2 regions of the Dysosmobacter sp. Sow4_B12 genome follow, and region 1 is predicted to be linked to the other one. Evidence: riboswitches for the same ligand, from Rfam matches in the RefSeq annotation. Region 1 holds a riboswitch; the other holds the start of a gene.
What was found. A riboswitch is a leader RNA that binds a small molecule or an ion and turns the genes downstream of it on or off. The one in region 1 is predicted to bind magnesium.

Region 1 (7,326 bases):
AGTCATCCGGGAAGAAGTCCAGCAGCGTCATGGGGGCGGACCCGGCGGGCCGCTCCGAAATGATGCGGGAGTAGTTCTCGATACCGGAGCAATAGCCCAGCTCCGCCATCATCTCCATATCGTACTCTGTCCGCTGGCGGATGCGCTGGGCCTCCACCAGCTGGTCGTTGTCGGTGAATACCTTCACCTGCTCCTCCAGCTCCCGGCGGATCTCGCCGATGGCCCGGTCCATTTTGCCCTTGGTGGTGACATAGTGGCTGGCGGGATAGATGGCGATGTGGTTCAGCACCCGGTTCACCGCGCCGGTCAGAGGCGTGATCTCGCTGATGCGGTCGATCTCATCCCCGAAGAACTCCACCCGGATGGCCTTGTCCTTATAGTAGGCGGGGTAGATCTCCACCGTGTCGCCCCGGACCCGGAACATGTTCCGCTCGAAGGCGATGTCGTTGCGCTCGTAGCGGATCTCCACCAGGCGCCGCAGCAGCTCGTCCCGGTCCCACTGGGCGCCTACCCGCAAAGATACCACCATTTTGGCAAAGTCATCCGGCTCGCCCAGGCCGTAGATGCAGGAGACGGAGGACACCACGATCACGTCCCGCCGCTCCAGCAGGGCGCAGGTGGCGGACAGACGCAGCCGGTCGATCTCGTCGTTGGTGGAGGCGTCCTTGGCAATGTAGGTGTCCGTATGGGGGATATAGGCCTCCGGCTGGTAATAGTCGTAATAGGACACAAAATACTCCACGGCGTTGTTGGGGAAAAACTCCTTGAACTCCGCGCACAGCTGGGCCGCCAGGGTCTTGTTGTGGGCCAGCACCAGGGTGGGGCGCTGCACCTGCTCGATGACCTTGGCCATGGTGAAGGTCTTGCCGGAGCCGGTGACGCCCAGCAGCACCTGCTCCTTCAGTCCGTTTTCGATCCCCTCCGCCAGCGCCGCGATGGCCTGCGGCTGGTCGCCGGAGGGCTGGTATTCAGAAACGACTTGAAATTTTGGCATGTCGTCCTCCCAAGCAGCTTATTTGTTTGCGCATTTATGATACCATAGCCGCCTTTTGAATGCAACATATGTTCGATACTTGTTCTTCCCGCTTCGGCAAAAGCCGGGGCGGTTCAAAGCAGATACCCGCTGTCGGCCATGGACACGAAGTCGTTGTCCGCCACGATGATGTGGTCCGCCAGCTGGACGCCGATGCTCTGCAATGCTGATTTTGCCCGGTCTGTGGCAACATAGTCATCCGGCGAGGGCAGCGCCACGCCGCTGGGGTGGTTGTGGGAGAGGATCACGGCGCTGGCGGAGGTCAGCAGTGCCTGCTCCAACAGCCGGCGGATGTCCAGCCCGGCGGAGGAGATGCCGCCCTCCCCCAGGTGACGGCAGGCGATGAGCTTGCCCTTCCGGTCCAGGTACAGGGCGTAGACCACCTCATGGGTCTCGCCGACGAACCGCTCCAGAAGATACGCGCCGGCCCGCTCCGAAGAGTTGAGGACCGTCTCCTGCTCCGCCTCCGCCAGCCGGGCCTTGCGGTACAGCTGGGGCACCAGCTTCAAAAGCACCGCGGCGTTTTCCCCGATGCCGTCCACCTTCTCGAGGTCCTCCGCCGGGGCGGCCAGCACCGCCGGCAGGGAGCCGTACCGCTCCATGAGGGCGTGGGCGATGGGGTTGGTGTCCCGCCGGGGGATGGCGTAATACAGCAGCAGCTCCAGGGCCTCATGGTCCGCGAAATGGTCCAGTCCGCCGCTTAAAAAGCGCTGCCGCATCTTCTCTCTGTGTCCGTCGTGAATACCCATGCGCGCCTCCCGCCCTTCCTCCAAGCCGCAATTTCTTCGGAATGTCCTATTATACCACGCCGCCCCACAGGCGACAAGCGGTTTTCGGGCCGGGAAATTCCAAATCAGCCGTCCTTCGGGTTGACAGCCGTAATTTTTTGGCATAATATAAACGAAGAAAACAAAAAATTACATATCGTCCGGTAGGTAAGGCTACCACAGGGATATGGATCGCTGCCGCGGAGTGATGGAGACATCATGAGTTGGTTTGAACAGGCGATATCGAACACGAAGGTATCATCTAACGCGATTTCACCGCCTTGTGAGGCTAAAGCTTGAACGGTGGCGGAGGGCGCAGGTCCTCCGGGAAAGGGACATTCTCTGGTCGCACCGTTCCGGGCGAGCAGGGAATTTATTTTTTCACTGAAACCGGAAAGGAGGACGCGCGGCGTGTTTGAGCTGGAAGAAAACCGGGAAGAGCTGCTGGAGAAGATCGAGGAGTATATCGCCCGAAAACGATACGCGGACCTGCGGGACCTCCTTTTGCCCATGGAGGCGGCGGACATCGCCGCCTTGTGCGGCGAGCTGGATGAAAAGGTGGCTCTGGTTTTTCGCCTGCTGCCCAAGGAGCTGGCGGCGGAGGTATTCGTGGAGCTGGATTCCGACCAGCAGGAGCTGCTGATCCAGAGCTTTTCCAACACGGAGCTGAAGGAAGTGCTGGACGAGCTGTATCTGGACGATACCGTTGACATTGTGGAGGAGATGCCCGCCAACGTGGTCAAGCGCATCCTCAAGCACTCCGACCCGGAGATGCGCAAGAGCATCAACGAGATCCTCAAGTACCCCGACGACTCCACCGGCAGCATCATGACCACGGAGTTTGTGGACCTGAAAGAGGACATGACGGTGGAGGCCGCCCTCAAGCGCATCCGCCGCACCGGCCCCGACAAGGAAACCATCAACGTCTGCTACGTCATCGACGAGGGGCGCCACCTCATCGGCCTGCTGTCCATCCGGACGCTGCTGCTGGCGGATGACGACGACATCATCGGCGACATCATGGAGCGCAACTTCATCTCCGTCCAGACCCTGGATGACCAGGAATCCACCGCCCGGGCCTTGAGCAAATACGACTTTCTGGCCCTTCCCGTGGTGGACACGGAAAACCGTCTGGTGGGTATCGTCACCGTGGACGACGCCATGGACGTTCTGCAGGAGGAGGTCACCGAGGATATCGAGAAGATGGCCGCCATTCTGCCCTCTGACAAGCCCTATCTGAAAACCGGCCCTCTGGAGACCTGGAAGGCCCGCACCCCCTGGCTGCTGGTGCTGATGCTCTCCGCCACCTTCACCGGCATCATCCTCACCCACTTTGAAAGCGCCCTGGCCTCCTGTGCCATCCTCACCTCCTTCATCCCCATGCTCTCCGGCACCGGCGGCAACAGCGGCACCCAGGCCTCCACCGCCGTCATCCGCGCCCTGTCCCTGGGGGAGGTGCGGTTCTCGGACCTGGTCCGGGTGCTGTGGAAGGAGTTCCGGGTGTCCATCTGCTGCGGATTGTGTCTGGCGGCAGCCAACTTCATAAAAATGATGCTGGTGGACCGGTGGCTGCTCCACAACCCCACCGTCACCCCCACGGTGGCTCTGGTGGTGTGCGCCACCCTCATCGGCACGGTGATGGTGGCAAAGCTGGTGGGCTGCTCCCTGCCCATCCTGGCGGAAAAGGTGGGCTTTGACCCCGCCGTCATGGCCTCTCCCTTCATCTCCACCATTGTGGACTCCCTGTCCCTTTTGATCTACTTCCAGTTCGCCTCCCTGATTTTGGGCGTTTGAACCAAAACAACCCCCGCCAATGGGCGGGGGTTGTTTTTGCTTTTCTTATTCCGGCAGGGTCTGGACCACGCCGCGGCCGCAGTCCACGGACACCCGCAGGCCGTCCGTCAGGCGGCGGGTGGCGTCTACCGCTCCCACGATGACGGGCTTGTCCAGGGTAAGGCCCACGGTGGCGGTGTGGCAGTCGGCGCTGGCCTCCTCCGTGATGACGGCGGCGGCTTCGCGGATGTAGGGCAGCAGGGCGTTGGTGGTATAGGGCACCACCAGCACATCACCGGGGCGGAACTTCTCCGCCACATCGTCCAGCACCCGGCACACGCACAGGCGGCCGCTGGCCTTCTTGCCGCCGATGCCGGTGGCGTTGATGAGGGAGCCGCCCACCTGCTTGACGCGGATCATATTGGTGGTGCCGGCCACGCCCACGGGCACGCCGGCGGTGACCACCACCAGATCGCCGTTTTTCACGATTCCGGCCTTCTCCGCCGCCTCCACGGCAAAATCCACCAGCTCGTCAGAACTGCTGGCATAGGGCATCATGATGGCCTCCACGCCCCAGTACAGGCTCATCTGCCGGCGGACCTGCTCGTCCAGCAGCAGGGCCACCACGGTGGTCTGGGGCCGGAAGCGGCTGACCATCTGGGCGGTGACGCCCCGCTGGCTGACGGTGAGGATGGCGTCGGCGCCGATGTCCATGGCGGTGGTACAGGCGGCGTGGGCCATGGCGGTGGTGATGGACAGCCGCTCCTTGCCGGAGACCTTCAACGGCTTGGCCCGGTCGATGTTGGCCTCCGTCCGCAGGGCGATGGCGTCCATGGTGCGCACCGCCTCCACCGGGTACTTGCCCGCGGCGGTCTCGCCGGAGAGCATGATGGCGGAGGTGCCGTCGTAAATGGCGTTGGCCACGTCGGTGATCTCCGCCCGGGTGGGGCGAGGATTTTCCACCATGGAGTCCAGCATCTGGGTGGCGGTGATGACCGGCTTGCCGCAGGCCACGCACTGGGCGATCATGTCCTTTTGAATAACGGGGATCTCCGTGAAGTCGATCTCCACGCCCATGTCGCCCCGGGCCACCATGATGCCGTCGGCCACGGCCAGGATGTCCGCCAGGTTGCTGACGCCCTCCCGGTTCTCGATCTTGGCGATGATGCGGATGTGGGAGTTATTCTGGTCCAGGATCTGCCGCAGCTCCCGAATGTCCGCGGCGGTGCGGACAAAGCTGGCGGCAATATAGTCAAAGCCCTCCCGGATACCGAAGAGGATATCCTCCCGGTCCCGCTGGCTCACATAGGGCATGGACAGGCGGACGCCGGGGATATTGACGCCCTTGTTATTTTTCATGACGCCGCTGTTGAGCACCTTGCAGCGGATGGTGGTGGGCGTGGTCTCCAGCACGGTCATGCGGACCAGGCCGTCGTCCAGCAAGATGGCGTCCCCGGCCTTCACATCGCCGGGCAGGTCGTTATAGGTGATGGAGCAGCGGGTCTCGTCGCCCTCCACCTCGTTGGTGCACAGGGTAAACTCAGAGCCCTCCTTCAGCTCCACAGAGCCGTCCTTGAAGCTTTTCAGCCGCACCTCGGGGCCTTTGGTGTCCAGCATGGCGGCCACAGGCAGGTCCAGTTCCTTCCGCAGCGCCTTCAGCGTGTCCAACCGGGCCTTGTGGCCGGCGTGGTCACCGTGGGAAAAGTTGAAGCGGGCCACGTTCATGCCGGAGAGCAGCATCTCCCGCAAAACACCCTCCCGGTCCGTGGCGGGTCCCAGAGTACAGACGATCTTGGTTTTTCTCATATTTATTACCACCTTTCTTGAAAGGAACAAATTTCACCGAATAGCATTCTACCACAGATGCCGCCCCCAGAAAAGAGGAATCACGCAAAAATTTGCGTAAAGCTGCCAGAAAAAAGTGCGGCATTTCTGCCGCACTTTGAAAGCTAAACGATTAGATACCCAGTTTTTCTTTCAATTCCGCGATCATGCTCTGGTACTCCTCCTCCGCCAGGTGCACCGGCTGGGGGTTGGTGATCTCAAAGCCGCCGCCAAACTCAAAGCCGCCCTCGTACTTGGGCACGATGTGGAAGTGGAGATGAGGATTGGCGTCGCCGAAGGAGGCCAGGTTCAGCTTCGTGCAGCCCCACAGGTCCTGGATGGCCTTGGAGGCCCGGGCCAGGTCCTCGGCGAAATCCGCCCGCTCCTGGGGCTCGCACTCCCACAGCTCCCGGCGGTGGTTTTTCAGCGCCAGCACACAGCGGCCCTTGTGAGCCTGGTCCTTAAACAGATACAGCGTGCCGGCCTTCATCTGGCCCACCTTGTACATAATGGCCTCCCGGCCCTCGTGGTGTTCGTCACAGTAAAAACAACCCATGTCATTTTCCTCCTGATTCCGGATTGGGGATAAGCCCCTTTTTCTTACCATACAACCGCCGGCGGTTTTTCGTCAAGAAAAATCAAAGCGGTTCTCTGTGGATTTTTGGACCGGGATGTGGTAAGCTGGAAAAAACATGATGCAAGGAGGGTCTTTCCCATGAAATTAGGTTTGGTAACAGACAGTCTGGCCCATCTTTCCTTCCCGGAGGCGGCGGCCGTGTGCCGGAAGCTGGGGCTGGAGCAGGTGGAGCTGGGCTGCGGCAACTGGTCCCCCGCTCCCCACATCGACCTGGACACCTTGACCGCCGACGCCGGCAAGCGCCGGGAGCTGCTGGACACACTGGATGCCAACGGCCTCACCATCTCGGCCCTCAACTGCTCCGGGAACCCCCTGTTCCCCGGCGAAAAGGGCGAGAGGGACCGGGCCGTGGCGGAAAAGACCTTTTTGCTGTCGGAGCAGCTGGGCCTCAAGACCGTGGTCATGATGAGCGGCCTGCCCGGCGGCTGTGAGGGGGACAAAATGCCCACCTGGGTGGTGACCAGCTGGCCTCCTGAAACAGAGGACATCCTCCGCTACCAGTGGGAGGTAGCCATTCCCCAGTGGGAAAAGCTGGTGGCCCAGGCCAGGAGCCACGGCGTGGAGCGCATCGCTTTGGAGTTCCACGGCTGGCAGTTGGTGAACAATGTGGAGAACCTGCGGCGCCTCCAGGCTGCCGTGGGCATGACCGTGGGCGTGAACATGGACCCCAGTCACCTGTTCTGGATGGGCGGCGATCCCCTGGCCATGATCGACGCCCTGTCCGACTGCATTTACCACGTCCACATCAAAGACGTGCGGACCGAACCTGCCAGCGCCGTGAATACCATGCTGGATACCAAGGGCGTACTGGAATACAAGACCCGCTCCTGGAACTTCGTCACCCCCGGCACCGGTCACGACGAATCCTGGTGGCGCCGGTTCGTGGAGGCCCTCCGCTCCGCCGGGTATGACGGCGCCTTGAGCATTGAGCAGGAGGACTACACCATCCCCGTCATGGACGCCCTGGAGCAGGCCTCCGCCCTGCTGCACCGTGTCATTGTCTGAGCGTTTCCTACATATATAAAAAGGACTGTTCATTCAGAACAGTCCTTTTTTTCATGGCTGCAGCAGCGCCTCCGCCGCCCGCTGCACCAGCCGGTCCGCCATGGACACCAGCTCTTCTCCGGGCAGGTCCATATCCCGTCCGAACCACTCCTTCACAAGGCCGATGAGGCCGTAGGTGATGAAGCTCATGAGGTAGTCCAGATTTTCAGGGGAAACATCCCGGAACCAGGCCGCCGTCAGCCGGGCGCCGTTGCGGTAAATAAGCTCCTGGAGCCGGTCCACAAAGC
Region 2 (7,326 bases), on a different contig from region 1:
TCTCCACTACCCCCAGCTCCCGGGCCTCACTGAGCATCCTACTGATGAGAGGGCGGGAAACGCCCAGCTCCGCGGCGATGTCGCTTTGCTTTTTGTCCTCCAAATAATAGCGTCTTGCCACCAGTGCCAGCCGCCGCAGCTTGTCCGTCTTGTCCTGCATGGTTTCCACCTCCTTGGTTACATATGTTACAGTATCACAGAAATGTACCAAATGCAACAGCGGCTCCGGGAAAAACGGGAGCGGCGGTATCATTTTGCCGCCGCCTGTGGTACAATGGCACGGAAACAGAAAGGAATCAGAACCATGACCAAGGAAGAAGCTTTAAAAACCTATTTCGGATACGACGCCTTCCGGGGCGGCCAGAAGGAAGTGATCGACGCCCTGCTCTCCGGCCGGGACGTGATGGCCGTCATGCCCACCGGAGCGGGAAAGTCTGTGTGCTACCAGGTCCCGGCCCTGCTGCTGCCGGGAATCACCATCGTGGTCTCGCCCCTGGTGTCCCTTATGCGGGACCAGGTGACGGCTCTGGTGCAGATGGGGGTGCCGGCAGCCTATCTCAACAGCAGCCTCACCTTTCGCCAGTATCTGCTGGCCTTGGACCGGGCCAAGGCCGGGCGGTACAAGATCATCTACGTGGCGCCGGAGCGGCTGGAAACAGAGGGATTCCGGGCCTTTGCGGAAACGGCGGACATCTCCCTGGTGGCGGTGGACGAGGCTCACTGCATCTCCCAGTGGGGCCAGGATTTCCGCCCGTCTTATTTAAACATCCCCGCCTTTGTGAACGCCCTGCCCAAGCGGCCGCCGGTGGGGGCCTTTACCGCCACCGCCACGCCGGATGTGCGGTCGGACATTCTGAAGCTGCTGGAGCTGAGATCACCGCTGTCCGTCACTACCGGCTTTGACCGGGAGAACCTGTATTTCGAGGTGCGCCAGCCCTCCGGCAAGAGGGCGGCGCTTTTGGAGCTGGTGCGCAGCCGGCCCGGCAAGTGCGGCATCGTGTACTGCGCCACCCGGAAGACTGTGGAGGAGGTCTGCGATTTTCTGCGGGAGGAGGGCATCGCCGCCACCCGCTACCACGCGGGACTGGAGCCGGAGGAGCGTCTGCAAAACCAGGAGGATTTCCTCTATGACCGGGCGGCGGTCATGGTGGCCACCAACGCCTTCGGCATGGGCATCGACAAGTCCGATGTCCGCTATGTCATCCACTACAACATGCCCAAGGACATGGAGAGCTATTACCAGGAGGCCGGCCGGGCCGGCCGGGACGGCGCTCCCTCCAGCTGCATCCTGCTGTACAGCAGCCAGGACGTGCGGACGGCCCAGTACCTCATCGAGCACAGTGAGCCCCGGGAGGATCTGGACGCCGTGACGGCGGCCCGTCTGCGGGAGCGGGACAGGGAGCGCCTGCGGCAGATGACGGGCTACTGCCAGACCCGCCACTGCCTGCGGCAGTACATCCTGCAGTATTTCGGGGAATCCGCTCCGGACTACTGCGGCACCTGCTATAACTGCCTGCATAACTTTGAGGAGGTGGACATCTCCCGGGAAGCGAAGCTCATCGTCCGCTGCATCGCGGAGACAGGCCAATGCTTCGGCGCCGGCGTCATCGCGGAGACCCTCTGCGGCGCTGTGACGGACAAGGTCCGCAAGTACCACATGGACCGGGAGGCCACCTACGGTGCTTTAAAGGAACTGACCCAGGCAGAGGTCCGGGAGCGCATCCGCTGCCTGCTGGAGGCGGGGGTGCTGGAGGCCAGTGCCGGTCCCTATCCCGTGCTGCGGCTGACGGAGAAGGCGGAGGACGTGGTGTACGGCGCCGCGCCGCTGCTGATGCGGTCCGACCGGGAGAAACTGCCTGCCTCCCGTCCCATCCCTATGGAGCTGGAGGGGGAGGACGCGGAGCTGTTCCGGCATTTGCGGAGCCTGCGGGCCAGGACCGCCCGGTTCCAGGGCATCCCGGCCTATATGGTGTTCAGCGACAAGACCTTGCGGGAGATGGCGGTCCGCCGTCCCGCCACCATGGCGGAGCTGCGGGCCGTGGGCGGCGTGGGCAGCGCCAAGGCGGAGCGGTATGGAAAACAGTTCTTGGAGGAGATCCGAAAGTTTTAAAACGGCTGTGGGTTGACAGCGGGAGAAAATTCGGATATAGTGTTTTTACAATCAAAATGCGTCCGGTAGGTAAGGCTACCGCAGGGATATGGATCGCTGCCGCAAAGTGATGGAGACATCACGCGATGGTTTGAACAGGGCTTGTCGAAAGCAAGGCATGACCTAATGCGATTTCACCGCCCGGCGAAGCTGAAGCTTGAACGGTGGCAGGTCAAAGACAGCGCAGAAGCAAGACGCATGCCCACCGTTGGGGCATGCGTCTTTTTGATTGATGTTAAGAACAAGTGAGGTGAACGAGATGGACGCGGGCAGTCGAAGGCCAGACAACTGGAAAGCCCTTGACCGGAACAGCCGTCAGGACAGTCTGCCCCCAGGCGTCTGTCCCGGTTAGGCGCGGTTTGTCCGGCCTCCCTGTCGAATGGAGCTGCGGCTCCCGGAAAACAAGGAGGTACGATCATGCTGAAAAACGAGAAGCTGTTTGAATCTGTCCGCCCCGTGGGGGAGGACACTGTGGCTGTCATCATGTGGACGGAGCCGGTGGTACTGCCGCCCCGCTGCCGGGTGAACGAGGCCATTGAGCGCATCCGCCAGGTGGGCCTGCCGGATGCCAATATGAACCACTGCTATGTGGTGGGGGAGGATTACACCCTCCTGGGCCAGGTGGCGCTGCGGGACCTGCTGCTGACCCGGGGCGGCATCCTGGTGGAGAGCGTCATGTCCCACCCCTTTGTCACCCTCCAGCCGGAGGATGACCAGGAGCTGGCCGCCCAGCTGATGGAGGAGTACGATCTGCTGGAGTTGCCGGTGGTAAACGGAGAGAACCGCCTGGTGGGCGTGGTCACCGCTGACGACGCCATGGCGGTTTTGCAGGAGGAGGCCACGGAAGATATGGAGCGCATGGCCGCCATGATGCCCTCGGAAAAGCCGTACCTGGAGAGCAAGGCGGCCCGGCTCTTCCTGGACCGCATCCCCTGGCTTTTGCTGCTGATGCTCTCCGCCACGCTCACCGGCGGCATCATTTCCCACTTTGAGGATGCGCTGGCCGCCCAGGTGGCCTTGACCGCCTTTATCCCCATGCTGATGGACACCGGCGGCAACTGCGGCAGCCAGTCCTCGGTGACTGTCATCCGTGGCTTATCCCTGGGCCAGGTCCGCTTTGCCGACTGGCTGCGGGTCCTGTGGAAGGAGCTGCGGGTCAGCGGCCTGTGCGCCCTGGCGCTGGCGGCGGTGAATTTTCTTCGGCTGCTGGTGATGAGCAGCGTCGGCACCGCTGTGGCGGCTACCGTCAGCTTGACGCTGGCGGTCACAGTCATCCTGGCGGACCTGGTGGGCGGACTGCTGCCCATCCTGGCCAAGAGATTGGGCTTTGACCCGGCGGTGATGGCAAGCCCCCTCATCACCACGGTGGTGGACGCCCTGTCCCTGCTGGTCTATTTCCAGATGGCCTCCTGGCTGTTGGGGATTTAGCGGAAAAAAGCGCGGGAGGCACGGCGGTTACAGACGTATGGAAACGGGCAAGTCAAGCGCCGGGAAAAGAAATGAAAAAAATTTACAAATTCGCAAGACAGTCCATAGGCGGTTGATGTATAATAAAAGCCAGCTATCAGCCAGTGGCTTGTCCGTTGGCTGAAGTATCCAGGAACGGAGGAATCAAGTCAAAATGAAAGGCATTGTAAAGCAGAAGCTGACGGCGTGTGTGCTGGCGGCGGCTCTGGTGGTGGGCATGGTCCCGGCGGCGTCGGCGGCCTCCAGCGACATCATCTATGAAGTGGACCCCGGAGAGGAAGTGGTCTTTGACCGCGCGGACTTCAAAGAGTTCTACGAGGATGAGTGCGACGACACCTTCCGGTATGTGACCTTTGAGGCCGACAGCTCCTACAAGTCCTCCAACGGCGTTTTGTATTACGCCTACGACGAAAAGGACGAGGAATCCTTTACCAAGAGCGACCTGGAGGATTACGACTTTTATTACAGCAAAAGCTCCTACGGCGACTACCCTCTCAACAAGCTGTCCTTCGTGGCGGATGACGATGCCGACGGCGGCAAGGTGACGCTGGAGTTCCGCGCCTGGGGCGATGACGATTACGCCGACGGCGTGCTGGAGATCCGGCTCGGCGAGGCGGATACCAAGAGCAGCAGTAGCAGTAAGGGCGACATCACCTATGATGTGGACCCCGGAGAGGAAGTGGTCTTTGACCGCGCTGACTTCAAAGAGTTCTACGAGGACGAGTGCGATGACACCTTCCTGTATGTGACCTTCTATCCCGACAGCTCCTATAAGACCGCCAACGGTGTTTTGTATTACGCCTATGACGAAAAGGACGAGGAATCCTTCAGCAAGAGCGACCTGGAGGATTACGACTTCTATTACAGCAAGAGCGCCTACGGCGACTATCCCCTCAACAAGCTGTCCTTCGTGGCGGACGACGACGCCGACGGCAGCACGGTGACACTGGAGTTCCGCGCTTGCGGCGAGGATGATTACGCTGACGGCGTGCTGAAGATCCGCATCGGCAAAGTGAGCTCCAGCAGTAGCAGCAGTAGCAGTAAGGGCGACATCACTTATGATGTGGACGCCGGTGACGAGGTGGCCTTTGACCGCTCGGACTTCAAGGAGTTTTACGAGGACGAGTGTGACGATACCTTCCGGTATGTGACCTTCTATCCCGACAGCTCCTATAAGACCTCCAACGGTGTGCTGTATTACGATTATGATGAAAAGGGAGAGGAATCCTTCAGCAAGAGCGAACTGGAGGACTACGATTTCTATTACAGCAGCGACGATTACGGCGACTATCCCATCAAGGGTCTTTCCTTCGTGGCGGACGATGACGCCGATGGCAGCACGGTGACGATGAAGTTCCGTGCCTGCGGCGACGACGATTACGCCGACGGCAAGCTGGTCATCCGCATCGGCGAGGCGGATTCCGGCTCTTCCTCTGATGGCGCCGCCGCAGGCGACATCATCTACCGCATCACCTCCGGCAATTCCGTCCAGCTGAACGCCAACGACTTTGCCCGCTTCATGAAGAAAACGCGCCCCGGCAGCACGCTGGCGTATGTGCGCATCACGGATGCGCCTGCCGTGGGCAGCCTGTACTATAACTTCTTTGGCGCCAGTTCCTACGGGACCTCTTCGGAGCGGATCACAGACTCCACCTGCAAGAGCATTTCCCTGTATTTCAGCCCCTCTTCCAAGAGTGATTACGCTCTTAGTGAGCTGACCTACATCCCCGGCGGCAGCAACTATTGCGAGGAGATCCCCTTCACCGCGTACAGCACGGACGGCGGCTCCGCCTCCGGCAGCGTTCTCATCAGCGTTACCTCCAAGAGCATGTCCGAAATCTACGGCACCACCACCTCCGGTAGCTCCGTGACCTTCCCGGCGGCATCCATCTCCATCGCGGTGGCCGGCGCCACCGGTGACGGCGTTGACTGCATCCAGCTTTTGCAGCTGCCCGCCTCCTCCAAGGGCACCGTGTATGCCGGCTCCAGCAAGAAGGCCACCACCACGAGCCTGTACAGCTATTCGGAAATCAGCTCTTTGCAGTTCGTGCCCGCCAGTGGCTTCACCGGCTCTGTGGAGATCCCCTATGTGGCCTACGGCAGCAGCGGCAGCCCTGTGGCCAGCGGTGTGTTCTCCATCGGCGTGGTGAACAAGGTCAAGACCTTCTCTGATGTCACCTCCGCCACCTGGTGCTATAAGTACGTGACGGAGCTGTCTGATGCCGGCGTTATCGACGGTTACAGCAACGGCACCTTCCAGCCCAACAAGTCGGTCACCTGGGGACAGGCGCTGAAGCTCATTATGCTGGCCGCCGGATACCAGACCCAGGCGCCCACGGACTCCAACGTGTTCAGCGGCTATCTGGCCGCCGCGAAGGCTGACGGCCTGGTCAGCGGCAGCGTGAACCTGAACGCCGCCATCACCCGCCAGCAGATGGCGCAGCTGGCCGCCAAGGCCCTGGGCTTGAGCATCTCCGACCTGTCCAGCGTGAATCCCTTCACGGACACCTCCGACCCCTATGTGCGGGCGCTGAACGCCGCCGGTATCGTGGAGGGCTATTTCTCCAACGGCACCAGCACCTTCAAGCCCAACAACACCTTGACCCGGGGCCAGATCTCCGCCATCGTCTGGCGGATGCAGCAGTACCGGGAGTGACCGCTTCCGTCTCGGCAAGTAAAGTCCCGGGGGACGACGCAAGTCATGCCCCGGGACTTTTATGTTGATTTCTGAAAAAGACCGCTTACCTGCGGACAAAGGCACCGTAGGGTTTTGCGTCCAGCCGCGTCTGGCAGCCCATCTTCCCGGCCATATGCCCCATAAAGAGACGCTGAACGGGCTGTCCGATGAGGCGGAACATTCGAATTTGGGCTTTTGGCAGATATTCCGGGCCGGCAAAGCGGTTCACAGCGGCCTTGTCGAAATACCCGGTCCGGGCGTAATACCGGCCCATCTCCGTGAAGGGAACTAGCAGCTTCCGGCGGTTTTTGTCGTTCATAAGGCTGAGACCGAAAATGTCGCCCTTGATGAGCGTGCCGCCGTAAGAGCATCCCAGCTGCGCGGGCAAGGTCTCCAGATACTTCTCACAGCACCGGCTCTGGGAGGCCTCCGGGAAGCCGCCCTGCAGCAAAAACGCCAGCTTTGTGCCGAGGGCCGTCTTGGGCTTCAGACCCGACAAAAACTCCAGCAGGATGCCGGGAATGTTTTCCATATACAGCGGCAGGGCGATGAGAATGTTGTCATGGGCGGTGAAGGCCTGGGCCGCGGCCGCCCATTGTCCGGGGTCAGAGAGATACCAGACCTCGGTGGTGTTTCCGCTTTCTTCCTATGTAAAACCTCCGATGTGGTGCTTCTATTCTACACCACATCGGAGCTTTACACAAAATTTGGGATGGTCTCTTTTTTACTTAACTTACTTAAAGTTTTTGCTTCCTCAGTTTAGGAAGTCCTTCAGTTTCTTGCTCCTGGAGGGATGGCGCAGTTTTCTGAGGGCTTTGGCCTCGATCTGGCGGATACGCTCACGGGTGACATTGAACTCCTTGCCCACTTCCTCCAGGGTGCGGGTGCGGCCGTCCTCGATACCGAAACGCAGCTTCAAAACCTTTTCTTCCCGGGGCGTCAGCGTGGACAGTACATCCATCAACTGCTCCTTCAGCAAAGTGAAAGAGGCGGCCTCGCTGGGCTCGCTGGCACCCTCGTCGGGGATAAAGTC

Region 2: it holds a riboswitch for magnesium, as region 1 does, so the genes downstream of both, mgtE (magnesium transporter) here and mgtE (magnesium transporter) in region 1, are expected to answer to the same signal.

Annotation. Positions count from the first base shown of each region.
Region 1 covers NZ_JBQKKR010000011.1:55,101-62,426, forward strand. The annotation lists gene uvrB (excinuclease ABC subunit UvrB) at 1-994, opposite strand, end outside; gene ACTQ4R_RS10050 (JAB domain-containing protein) at 1,108-1,782, opposite strand; M-box (ykoK) riboswitch at 1,954-2,115, shown strand; gene mgtE (magnesium transporter) at 2,221-3,594, shown strand; gene pyk (pyruvate kinase) at 3,640-5,379, opposite strand; gene ACTQ4R_RS10065 (HIT family protein) at 5,531-5,953, opposite strand; gene ACTQ4R_RS10070 (sugar phosphate isomerase/epimerase family protein) at 6,113-7,039, shown strand; gene ACTQ4R_RS10075 (TetR/AcrR family transcriptional regulator C-terminal domain-containing protein) at 7,091-7,326, opposite strand, start outside.
Region 2 covers NZ_JBQKKR010000014.1:15,923-23,248, reverse strand. The annotation lists gene ACTQ4R_RS11050 (sugar-binding transcriptional regulator) at 1-160, opposite strand, end outside; gene recQ (DNA helicase RecQ) at 305-2,110, shown strand; M-box (ykoK) riboswitch at 2,165-2,326, shown strand; gene mgtE (magnesium transporter) at 2,567-3,577, shown strand; gene ACTQ4R_RS11035 (S-layer homology domain-containing protein) at 3,771-6,272, shown strand; gene ACTQ4R_RS11030 (hypothetical protein) at 6,358-6,825, opposite strand; gene rpoD (RNA polymerase sigma factor RpoD) at 7,048-7,326, opposite strand, start outside.